DNA from 2 places in the Desulfovibrio subterraneus genome. Region 1 is predicted to be linked to the other one. Evidence: predicted binding sites of a transcription regulator. Region 1 holds the regulator's gene; the other holds the start of a gene.
The links. Region 1 encodes sigma-54, which starts transcription at its own class of promoters, with help from an activator protein. Its sites were predicted from a motif close to CTGGCACGGNNNNTGCTT; they were not measured.

Region 1 (5,922 bases):
GCACATGGCCTACGTCGGCGACGACTGGGTAGACCTTGGCCCCATGCGTGCCGTAGGGTTGCCCGTGGCCGTGGCCAATGCGCAGCCGGAAACCAAGGATATCGCTCTACTCGTGACGCAGGCGCGTGGCGGGGAAGGGGCGGTGCGCGAGGTTATCCGTTTTATTCTCAAGGCGCAGGGCAAGCTTGAACAGGCCATGAGCCGCTGGAACGTATAGAATGCGCAAGCGCTATTTTTTGATAGGTGCGGTACTTATCGGCGTTGCCGGGGCGGTTGTCATAAATTTTGCGACCGACAAGGCGGTGAACGAAATCCGTCAGGTTGTGCAAAAGGAACAGCACGGCCCGGAAAACGTGGTGGACCTGACGCTGAAAGGCATAGAGCTTCAGCAGGGTGAGCACGGCGAAGAGCTGTGGCGCCTCAAAGCCAAGGGAGCATGGTACGATCAGAAGGAAGGCGTGGTCCAGGTTTCCGACCCCGTGATTACCTATATTCTGAAGCCGGACAAACAGGAACTGGTGGTGCGTTCCGCACGCGGAGTGGTCAATCAGCAGGCCAGAGTTGCCCGGTTGTGGGAAAATGTTGAAATTGAACGCGATGGCGGCTACATACGTACCAACCTGATTATCTACAACGGCACCAGTCACACTCTTAACATGCCCGGAGTTGCCCATTTTGACGGTCCGGATCTGTTTGGCAACGCAACCAACGTGACCTGGTATCTTAACGAAAACCTCGTTCGGGCGGAAAAGGACGTTTCAGTCGAAATGCTGGTCCGTCAACGCCTGGATGATTTAGCGGAAGGAGAAATCAAGGATGCTTCGCATTAGCCGCTGGCTTATGGCCTTTTGCCTCGTAATGCTTTTCGCCGGAGTGGTGCATACCGCGCAGGAAGGCGAAATGGTTCCCATCAAGGTTACCTCCGACAAGCTATCTTATGATGCAACAGGGCAGAAAGTTACTTTTGAGGGGAATGTGCATGTGACACACCCCGATGCCCAGCTCTGGTCCAAGAAAATTGTCATTCTGCTTACGGCAGACGACGCCAAGGCAAAAACAAAGAGTGAAGATGATTCCGCCATGGACCCCGGCCAGATCGACAAGATCATCGCCGAGGGCGATGTGCGCGTGAAAATGACCGACGGCAAGACCGGCAACTGCCAGAAAGCCACATATAATCTTGGCACCGGCATTCTGGTCATGGAAGGTTCTCCGGTTCTCACGGACGGCCCCAACAGCATTCAGGGTGATATCATCAATTTCTACGTGAAGGAAAACAAGAGCGAAGTGATCGGCTCTTCCGCTCTTCCCGTAGAGGCTCTTTTCTCCGCTCCCAAGCGCACCAAGAAGTAGGCAGCATGTCGTTTCTTGAAGCAGAGACACTGCATAAGGTGTATGGAAAACGAGAGGTAGTGCGCGGCATTTCCCTGAGTATGAAGCAGGGGGAAGTGGTGGGACTTCTCGGGCCCAACGGTGCCGGCAAGACCACAACCTTCTACATGCTGATCGGCATGGTGAAGCCCACAAGCGGCATCGTGAAGTATGACGGCAGCGAGATCACCGACTGGCCGCTCCACGAGCGCGCCCGCGTGGGATTGAGCTACCTTCCCCAGGAAAGCTCGGTGTTCCGCAAGCTGACCGTGCGCCAGAATCTCGAACTCATTCTTGAGCACACGGACATGTCCAAGGCTCAGCAGAACAAGCGTGCCGACACCTTGCTCGAAGAATTTCGCATCACGCATATTGCCGATTCCATGGCCATGCACCTTTCCGGTGGTGAACGCCGCCGTCTCGAAATTGCCCGCGCCCTCATCCGCAAGCCCCGCTTTATCCTGCTTGATGAGCCCTTTGCCGGCATCGATCCGCTGGCAGTGGATGATATTCAGGCCATTATCCGCGGCCTGAGCGACAGGGGTATCGGCGTACTCATTTCTGACCACAACGTCAGGGAAACACTCAATATCTGCGACAGGGCGTACCTTGTCTTCGAAGGGCAGATCATCCTCAACGGAACACCGGCTCAGATTGTTAACGATCCCAAAGCGCGACGCGTCTATCTGGGAGAAGGTTTCTCTTTGTAAGGTTGATGCTTTTCTCTGGCAACTCTCTAAAAAATATCGAGAAGAGATTCTTCTATGCCGCAAAAGCCCGATTTTCGGGCTTTTCTTTGTTGCATGGTTCTTGCTTGTATGGCAAAAAGGACTCGTATATAGAAATTTTGGAATGCTTCTTGATAGGGGTGGCTTTTCATAACGCAAACCGATCTTACCTGCCGCAGGTTCCTGCGCGGGGTAACTTCTCCGGATAGCATCACGTATGGCACTTGAACTCCGTCAGCAACTAAAGCTCTCTCAGCAATTGGTCATGACTCCCCAATTGCAGCAGGCAATCAAACTGCTGCAATTGTCCCGTCTTGAACTCATGGAGACTGTTCAGCAGGAACTGCTCGAGAATCCGTTTCTTGAAGAATCCCCTGAATCGCTGGTTCCGGCAGATGCTACGGAAAAGGCTGAACTTCGATCCGAGGCTCAGGAAGGATATGACAAGGAACTGGCCTCCAATGCCGACTGGGAAGACTATCTCGGCGATTTTTCAAGCACCACCAAACAAGTTGCCTCCCGCGAAACCGAAATCCCTGAAGAAGGTTCTTCCTTCGAAGCCCGCTTATCTTCACGCCCTTCACTTGACGGCCACCTCTTCTGGCAATTGACCCTTTCCCGGGTGACCGAACGCCAGCAGGGCATCGGCGAAATCATTATCGGCAACATAGGTTCCAACGGTTATCTGCATGCTTCAGTGCAGGAAATGGCTGAAATGGCCGGTGCCGAGGTGGAAGAGGTGGAAGAGATGCTGCACAGGGTTCAGCGTTTCGACCCTGTCGGTGTGGCCGCCCGTTCTCCTCAGGAATGTCTGCTCGTTCAGATAGAGGTGCTTGGCTACGATCGTGACCCCGTGCTTGTCGAATTGGTACGTGATCATCTGGAAGATCTGGAGAAACGCCGCTATAAGCCCCTGTGCCGCAAGTTCCGGATCAATATGGATGACCTCAGGGAATATCTTGAGCTTATCCAGACGCTGGACCCCATGCCGGGTGCCAGTTTCGGCACCAGTGAACCGCATTATGTGGCTCCGGACGTGTTCGTGCACAAGTATGACGGCGAATTTGTCATCATTTTAAACGACGACGGGTTGCCCAGTCTTCAGCTGAGTGATATTATTGATACCCTTCCTCAGGTTTCCGGACCTGACAAGGACTACTTCCAGGAGAAAATGCGTTCTGCGTCCTGGCTCATAAAGAGCCTGCATCAGAGGCAGCGCACACTCTACAAGGTTATGGAGAGTATCGTAAAATATCAGCGCGGATTTTTTGAAGAGGGTGTCACGGCTTTAAAGCCTCTGATTCTCAAGGACATTGCAGACGATATCGGTATGCACGAGTCCACGGTGAGCCGAATTACCACCAGCAAGTACGTGGCAACCCCTCATGGTATTTTTGAACTCAAGTTCTTCTTTAACAGTGCCATCGGCATGGATGATGGCAGTTCTGTGGGCTCGGAGAGCGTCAAAGCGCTCATCAAGCAGCTGATCAGCGAGGAAAATTCCAAGCGTCCCCTGAGTGATGAGCGAATCGGTGAAATTCTCAAAGAAAAATTACAATTGAATATTGCCCGCAGAACCGTTGCGAAGTATCGTACAGCTATGGACATCCCCTCATCGTCCAAGCGGAAGTCCGCTTTTTAACGGAGGGGGGCTTCCTGCAACGCCATGGGCGGTCAGGATGCAAACCACAGACGCCAGAGGCATGACTGCACATGCAGTCTCCTGAACACTCCAAGGAGGCATATATGAACATCGCATTCACATTCAAGAACTTCGAGCCTTCCGACCATCTCAAGAAGTATGCCCGCCGTCGTTTTGAAAAGCTTGGCAAGTTCCTGACTGCACACGGCAAGTCCGAAATGCAGGTTGGAATGAGCGTGGATAACTACCGTCACAAGATTGATGTGACGCTGGTTGCGGACGGTCTGAATCTGTCTGCCAATGAAAAGTCCGAGGACATGTACGCCACTGTTGACCTTGTGTTCGACAAGCTTGCTTCGCAGGTGAAGAAGCATTCCGAAAAGAACAAGGACCATCGCAGAGGTGCGGAACTGGCTCTGCGCGAAGACGTGTTCAGCTATGCGGACACTGCTGCCGGCCGCGAGCGCACCATCGTCGGGACCGACCACTTCACGCCCAAGCCGATGGGAATTGACGAGGCTGCACTGCAGCTTGACTCGCTTAATTTCGAGTTCCTTGTGTTTCTGAACGCGGAAACCGAGCGCGTCAATGTCATCTACCGCCGCGAAAACGGAGACTTCGGTCTCATCGATCCTACCATCTAGGACGCTGAAAAATGAAACTGGGTGATTACCTGGATAAAGAAATGATTCTGCCCGAGCTTACCGCCAGCACCAAGGAAGAGGTGCTGGCGGAGCTCGTTGAGCGTGTTGTTGAGGTTTATCCTTCTCTGGATAGGGAACGAGTTCTGTCTGTTTTGAAAGAACGTGAAAGCCTCGGCACCACGGGCATCGGAGACGGAATTGCCATTCCTCATGGCAAGCTGGACTCTCTCGACCGCATTATCCTTGTTGCGGGCCGCAGCATAAAGGGCGTAGACTTCGAGGCTCTGGACTTCAAGCTCTGTAACATCTTTTTTCTGGTCCTTGCTCCCGAACAGGTTGCAGGTGTACATCTGCGCATTCTGGCGCAGATATCCCGTCTGTTAAAGGACAAGGAATTCAGAAGCGCCATCCTTACCGCTTCCGGTACCGAAGAACTCTGGCAGTTGCTTGGCAACGCCTGATAGAGCCTGTCAAACATGGACTCTCCTGTAGCTCCCTCATTTCCCATTCTTGTGGTCACCGGTTTATCCGGCGGTGGCAAGAGTACCGTGCTCAGAGTGTTCGAGGATCTTCGATATTACACCATCGACGGTCTTCCCGTTACGCTTGCGCTGCAGATGGTTTCCATTCTTGATGAGCGGAGCCTCGCCAAGTATCGCGGGCTGGTGCTCGGCATGGACCTGCGTCACATTGAGTTCGACAGTGGTTTTGATGCCATTCTGCAGGCCATGCGCGAAAAGGGGCTTGCCCCGGCGATCATTTTCATGGAAGCGCGGCCCGATGTCATCGTGCGGCGCTACAAGGAAACCCGCCGCCCCCATCCGCTCGAAAGCGGAGGCCTTGGGCTTGAACAGGCTATGGAGACGGAGCGCAGGTTGTTGGAGCCTGTGCGTGCAATGGCAGACCTTGTCATAGACACGTCCGACTATTCCATTCATGACATCCGGCGCATCATCCAGCAGAAATGGACCATTCTGGAAGGCAACAGGCGCAGCATGCGCGTGCATCTGCTGACCTTCGGCTTCAAGTACGGCACACCTGCCGAAGCGGACATGGTGTTTGACCTGCGCTTTCTTCCCAACCCGTATCACGAGCCTGAACTGCGCCCGCTGTCGGGTAAGGACCCGGCCATTTCGCAGTACGTGCTCGGGGCAGGCGTCGGGAAAGAGTATCTGGAAAGGCTGACCGAATTTCTGCACTTCACACTCACCCAGATGGAGGGTGAAGGGCGTTATCGCGCCACGGTCGCCATAGGATGCACGGGCGGCAGGCACAGATCGGTCGCCGCAGCCGAGGCGCTATTTGAGGCTTTGAAAAACTTTGATTTTGCTGTATCTATTGAACACCGGCATATGGAGCTGGTTTAGCTTCAAAAGATTGCACTCTTCGCAGATTTATATTTCCGCCGGTGGAGAATAGTACCCTAATGACTGAACCCATTACAGACGTTGCTCCTGTTGGCGTGGTGATAGTAACCCACGCCGATTACGGTTCCGCCTTGCTGCGTGCAGCGGAAGTCATACTTGGTTCGCAGGAC
Region 2 (5,922 bases), 700 kb from region 1:
TGGGCTTTGATGAGTATTTTGATATACACGATGAGTTGCCGGAAAAACACAGATATCTACATTTTGCCATGGGTCTGGCTCCGCGCGCTACGCATCTGGCTTATCTGGACAGACGGTTTGTGGATATCCATGAAAAGCGTGGGCCGTCATTACACATTGCCTGTCAACTTTGTGCTGCCATGACCGCTACAGAGGTGGTGCGCATAGTGCTTGGCAAGGGGCGGGTGCGTGCCGTGCCTTGCTTTACTCAGTTTGATCCTTATGTAGGGAAGTTCAGGAAAGGCCGGCTACCTATGGGGAACCGCAATCCATTGCAAAGAATTAAGATCGCGGTTGCCAAGAAGCTGTTCCTGGGTGGTGGTGGGCGCGAAGGGCTTGTTGTCCCCTCTAAGCCCCAGCTTGTCCGTCGTGGAGAGGCCGCTTTGGTAGAGGCGACTGAATACGTCATCCGTGCAGGGATGCAGGCTCCTTCGGGAGATAATGTTCAGCCGTGGCGGTTTTCACCCTTTGATGGGGGAGTCGATGTGATTTTGCGGTCGGAGGCCGACCATTCATTTTTTAATTATCGTCAGATAGCGTCCTTGGTGGCCTGCGGTGCTGCCGTGGAGAATATGCGGATTGCCGCTGCAGCTATTGGCCTTGGACCACGTGTCACGCTGGTGCCAGATCCTGTGGAGCAGGCGGTGTCTCCTGTCGTGGCGCGTCTGGAGTTTGTGCCCGACGGGCTGGAGCGTGAGGGAGTGCTGCATGCTGCACTATGGCGGCGGTGCACCAATCGCAATATGTTCTCTGCCAAGCCTATACCACATGAAGTGTGTGAACGACTTTCACGTATGGTATCCAGCGGTCACAGCGGTCTGGAAGATGTGAAGTTGCATTGGGTAACCGGCAAGTCGGAACGCAAATCACTGGCCAGAGCCCTGTTTCTTGCTGATCGTATCCGGGTGGAACGTCAGGATTTGCATGAATACTTCATGTCCATGGTGCGGTTTGATGCGCCGCGTGAGAGTGTATCTGGTGACGGTTTGCCCTTGAAGAATTTGTGTGCCGGTGTGGCCGGAGAGCAGTTCCTGAAGCTTATACGTCCGTGGAAGGCCATGAGGTTGGCAAACCTGACAGGTGTGGGCAGGCTTATGCCCATGCATTCAGCCTTGGGAATGATGCGTTCCGGCGGTGCTGGCCTGCTGACCGTAGGAAAGGCTGATATGCAGTCCGTCCTGCATGGAGGTCTGGCTGTAGAGCGTGTCTGGATCATGCTGGAGCATATGGGCTTCGCGTTCCAGCCCATGACAGCTATTACATTGTTCCGTCTGCGGGAAATGCTGGAAGGGGGAGAGGCCTTTTCTGACACGCATAACGGTTTTATGAGAGAGGCTTGGAGTATTGTCAGCGAGTTGTTCCCAGAGGTCAAAGGGCGTATACCGCTTATGTTGTTTCGCGCCGGAATGGGGCCGAGGCTCAAGTACGGCACCTACCGTAGAGAACTGCATTCTTTTATACCCGCTTCGTAAAAGAGACCTAGCCGTTTGCATTCAATATTATGCTTTGGCCTTATCAGCGTGAAGGCAGCAGGCGTGGTAGACAAGAAAAGCCCGTTTCCGAAAGGAAACGGGCTTCATGTTTCGTAGGGGGAGAATAGTTGGTTAGGCTTTGTTCTTTCTGCGTGCCATATACATCAAGCCTGAAAGGCCGATGCCGAACAAGAGCCATGTGGCCGGTTCCGGGGTTGGCACGTTGATTTCCTCAAAGAGAACGTCGTTGGCACATGGAGCTATGGCGAGGCCGAGAGTAAATGTTGGCTCATCAAACCCCCATGACAGACCGGGAAACAGCGAGAAAGCCCACGTTGAGGACACGGGAGTCTGATAGCCGTTACCGTCGGGTATTTCCCAACCGCTGTAAGTTGCTGTGCCGATAATGTCATCTGAGTCAATGCCATAATACCAGAAGTTGGCTGCAATAGGATGATTCTTGCGGGGGGTGCCGAGGCTATTGTTACTTTTGATATATATCCCGTCGAGCGGGATATCTACTTTATAGATGTTCCAGATGCTGTTGGAAGATGCCCTGACAACATAGTCCCAATTGTTGTCCGTTTCAGGGTTGGCGTTGATGAAGATATCGCCGAACCCCAGCTTGCTCCACAAACGACCGTTGTCGGTGAGCCTGCCTTTGTTATTCCGGAGTGTGTAGTCCGATTGATAGTTGATGGTCAGGCTGTCCAGGCCCAGGTGGCCGGATACGGAGCCTCCAAGAATATCCGGTATCCCATTCACATCCTTGACAGCGGCGTTGTTATATCCGGGCCATTCCTCAGCGGAATCTCCGAAATTGACAATGCTTGCGAAGGCGGACGAACTGAAGAGCAGCATGCAGATTGCTGCGTAAAGAAGGTATGCGGGTTTCATTGTGTGTCTCCTGAAGCAAATTGAGTGAGCATCCAGAACTATAGCACAATATATGCCAACGCTCTGAAGCCCGCATCACTGCAAGAGAGCTAATTTATGGAAATGTAAAACTGTCCGACGGTAGTTGGTGGACATTGTCGGAAAAGGTATCAGTGGGTAGTTTCATTCCGATAGCAGTCTCCGTCTGTGCAGCTCATGATGCGGTTCCGTTCGGAATCCCGTGCTGCATCAAGCGCCTTGGTAGCGTTGTCAAATACTTCAATGGCAGATGTGCATTTTTCAAAAGCGGTACTGCACATGCCGAAGGCTATGGCATCCGGAATTGTAGACTTGAGCTTGCGGAATACAGACATTACCTGAGCCTCCAAGCGTCTTGCCAATACTTGCGCGCCCGTTTCGTCTGTGTTTGCAAGCAGAAGTGTGTAATTGTTCTGGTCTATACGTGAAAAAGTATCCGTGTTGCGGATGGCTGTCGCTACAGTTTCGGAGAATGTTCTGTGAATATAGTCCGGCGTTTTGCCCAATTCTTTGGCCAGAGAACGTGCGTTCAGGATTGTGAAGTGGACAACTGAGAGAGGTTGGTCGTTTCGTTTGCTCTTGGCAAATTCAACGTCCAGCGCTTTGAAGAAGAAGCGGTTATTGTAGGTCTTAGTTAGCGGGTCAACAAGAATCATGTCTTGAAGTTTATGTTGGGAATATACGAACAGGCACACAAAAATGCCGATGTAGGTAGCAGCATAGAGGAATAGGGGGGTGACATTGCAGGCTCCAGCCTCAGACACGACGGTATAACGAATGGCAAGCCAGCCTGCAGGAAACAACAACAGAGAGGCCCCCAGCACCTTGGCATTGCGGGAGAAGTGTGGCGTGTTCAGTAATGTCTTGATCATGCGTGCGGCCTCCGTTTTTTGAAGAAGCGTATCTGTGACCACCTTCAGCTAGCATGCCCGTTTGTTGTGATACATGCGTGCATCGGCCTTTTTTAACAGATCTTCATAGCTGTCTCCATCATCAGGATATATGGCATAGCCCAGCGAACCATTAATGGAGGTTTTCTGCTCATCAATGATATAGGGCTCTCCCGTAATTTCCCGAATTTTGATTATGAACGTCTGAGCTGCAGCGGCGGTGCCGATATCCGGCAGCAGGAAGATGAATTCATCTCCACCGAATCTAGCAACTGTGTCCGAGGCTCTCACTGTCCGTTCCAGCCGGTTGCCCACTGCTCTTAACAGCAGATCTCCAATATGGTGGCCTAGCGTGTCATTAATTTGCTTGAATCCGTCTAGGTCCATAATCATGAAGGTGAACTGTGCGTTCGTTCGCTTACAGCGCTTGATTTCCTGCTGGATGCGCTCCTCAAACAGCAGGCGGTTGGGCAGCTGGGTGAGTTTGTCATAATAGGCCAGCTTGCGGATGTTGGCTTCCGCGTGTCTCTGCGATGTCGTGTCCTGTATGGATATGACATAGCCTGCAAGACCGTCGTTGCTGGGTACCATGCTGATTCGGTATTGTACGAAATGCTTTTCCTCGTTGATGTTAAGCCATGAATTGATGACCTGCTCTGCGCCAGTTTTTGCATTTTTGAGGGCTTCGAGCATTTCATGTCGTGATATGTTGCAAGCATCGGAGATGATCCAGATCGGATTTCCCAGCCGCAGTATCTCCGGTTTGTCCAGAAACTCTCCTGCCGCCGAGTTGAAATAGATAATGCCAAGGTGTTCATCGGTGCCGATGATGCCCGTTTTGAAGGTGTGGGTAAGTACCTTCTCAAGAAAGGTTGCGCTGCTTGTGTTTCCTTCCTGATGAGAGTCTGGAGAGTGTGTCAGTGCCGTTGACTGGCGTATCGGGCATTCACAGCGACCGGTGAGAAAATCCTCACGGGAGATGGTGCCCGCGGGTTTGCCTTCATCATCAACTACTACAGCGATATCTATGGATTTGAGCAGGAAGGTGGAAAGAAAGAGGTGCAGACAGTCTTCATTGGGAATGATCAAGGTTCCAAGGGCTACTTCAGAAGCTTTGGTGTTCCATATGTCACATCCGCGTTCGATAAGGGAGCTGACCAGCTTGTCCGTAATAATACCTTCCGGATGGCCATTTTCATTAACGACTATGGCAAGGCGGCTGTGCGCAGTGAAGAGGGTTTTGTGGACTGTATAGATGCTATCAGAGTTGTTGACTATCTCATATTTTTCCGGTGAGAGCAGGCGTTCTGTATAGCAATTTTCGTTTGAGAATAGCTGTGATATTATTTCAGTAGTGTTTGTGTATCCAATTGGTGCTTTTTCATCTGTAACAACGAACAATGTTCCCATTCGTATGTTTGAACATGTTAAGTGCGTGAGTATGTTGTCTGTGTGGGATACCGTTATGATGTTATCTTTGTGAAGGTGCTGATTCTTCTGGTCGTTGGTTAAAATTATTTTAAGGCATTGCAGTGCCGAAGCGGTGGTGAAGTCGCCGTTATTTGTTTCTATAGGAATAGTTGATGCGTTGTTTTCTACTAGTTCTTTGGCAATGTCGTGAGGTGATGCATCGTACGGTACGAACGGCATTGGAAAGAGTCGCAGTTTATTAAAAGTTGTCAGGCCTATCATGGCGTGCCTCAGGTTGTTATCTCTTGCCAAAAGTTAGGGCAGAAGTTGGCACAATAATAGCAACTAGCAATGTACTCACGTGGCGACATCGTTTGCGATGTCTTGGTTTAGGTTTCGCTCACGTCCTATCTTGCGGAGAATATTGTACATGAGTGGCTCTGTTACAATTTGTTTCGATTTGTCAGTGGACGAACATAGAGTGTTGCAATTTTTAGCCCAAACAGAGGGTTTATCCTCTGGTGGATATGCGCGGAATGTTATTAAACGATATTTAAAGGAATCTGACAGCAGTGAGAGTATGGGCCGGGAAAGAAGAAGGGATTTCAGACAACCTGTCTCTATTCCAGCGGTATCTCTTGTAAATTATTCCGACAATGTGTCGAAAAGTCATCCCGTAACAATCAGGGACATCTCTAAAAGCGGTGTATGTGTTGTGTTTTCCGAGATGGATATCCAGTTACGCGATCTGTTGCGGTCTGCAATGGGATTTGAACTTGTTTTTACTGTACCAGAGTCTGGAGCCACAGTCGCGTTTTCTTGTAAAGTCTGCCGAACAATTTTTGGCGCTAATGTCGCTATGGCCGGTGAATTCAGCAATGCAACCCACCATGAGGTGGGAGCACTGTCTCCAATATTCCAATAAGGAGTGGTTACCCCCGTGTCCCGAAGAGCATGAAGCAGGATACATCTGTGGATGTTGCGCAAGATGCAACTAAATAGCATCAAGGGACTTCGTATGTGGTCTCCACCGATGATTTTCACAGCGAAAGGCCGCTGTCCTCAGAGGACAGCGGCCTTTCTGTTACCAGTCCCCCTGAGCCGCGCAGAGGCCGGGGGGCTGGATTTTACGGGGTATGCTGAGAACAGCCTTGCGCGAAAGGGCCTAGAGATGAGTCCGGCTGAGCCTTTCTTCA

Region 2: a site for sigma-54 is predicted at 2,450-2,467, ahead of HUV30_RS07880 (PEP-CTERM sorting domain-containing protein). Genes of this name have one in related genera too.

Annotation. Positions count from the first base shown of each region.
Region 1 covers NZ_BLVO01000013.1:927,729-933,650, forward strand. The annotation lists gene HUV30_RS10990 (KdsC family phosphatase) at 1-217, shown strand, start outside; gene lptC (LPS export ABC transporter periplasmic protein LptC) at 219-830, shown strand; gene HUV30_RS11000 (LptA/OstA family protein) at 817-1,353, shown strand; gene lptB (LPS export ABC transporter ATP-binding protein) at 1,359-2,081, shown strand; gene rpoN (RNA polymerase factor sigma-54) at 2,317-3,741, shown strand; gene hpf (ribosome hibernation-promoting factor, HPF/YfiA family) at 3,846-4,385, shown strand; gene HUV30_RS11020 (PTS sugar transporter subunit IIA) at 4,397-4,846, shown strand; gene rapZ (RNase adapter RapZ) at 4,862-5,752, shown strand; gene HUV30_RS11030 (PTS sugar transporter subunit IIA) at 5,812-5,922, shown strand, end outside.
Region 2 covers NZ_BLVO01000013.1:225,245-231,166, forward strand. The annotation lists gene HUV30_RS07875 (ThiF family adenylyltransferase) at 1-1,511, shown strand, start outside; gene HUV30_RS07880 (PEP-CTERM sorting domain-containing protein) at 1,644-2,408, opposite strand; gene HUV30_RS07885 (diguanylate cyclase domain-containing protein) at 2,558-3,298, opposite strand; gene HUV30_RS07890 (diguanylate cyclase domain-containing protein) at 3,347-5,008, opposite strand; gene HUV30_RS07895 (PilZ domain-containing protein) at 5,157-5,651, shown strand; gene eno (phosphopyruvate hydratase) at 5,892-5,922, opposite strand, start outside.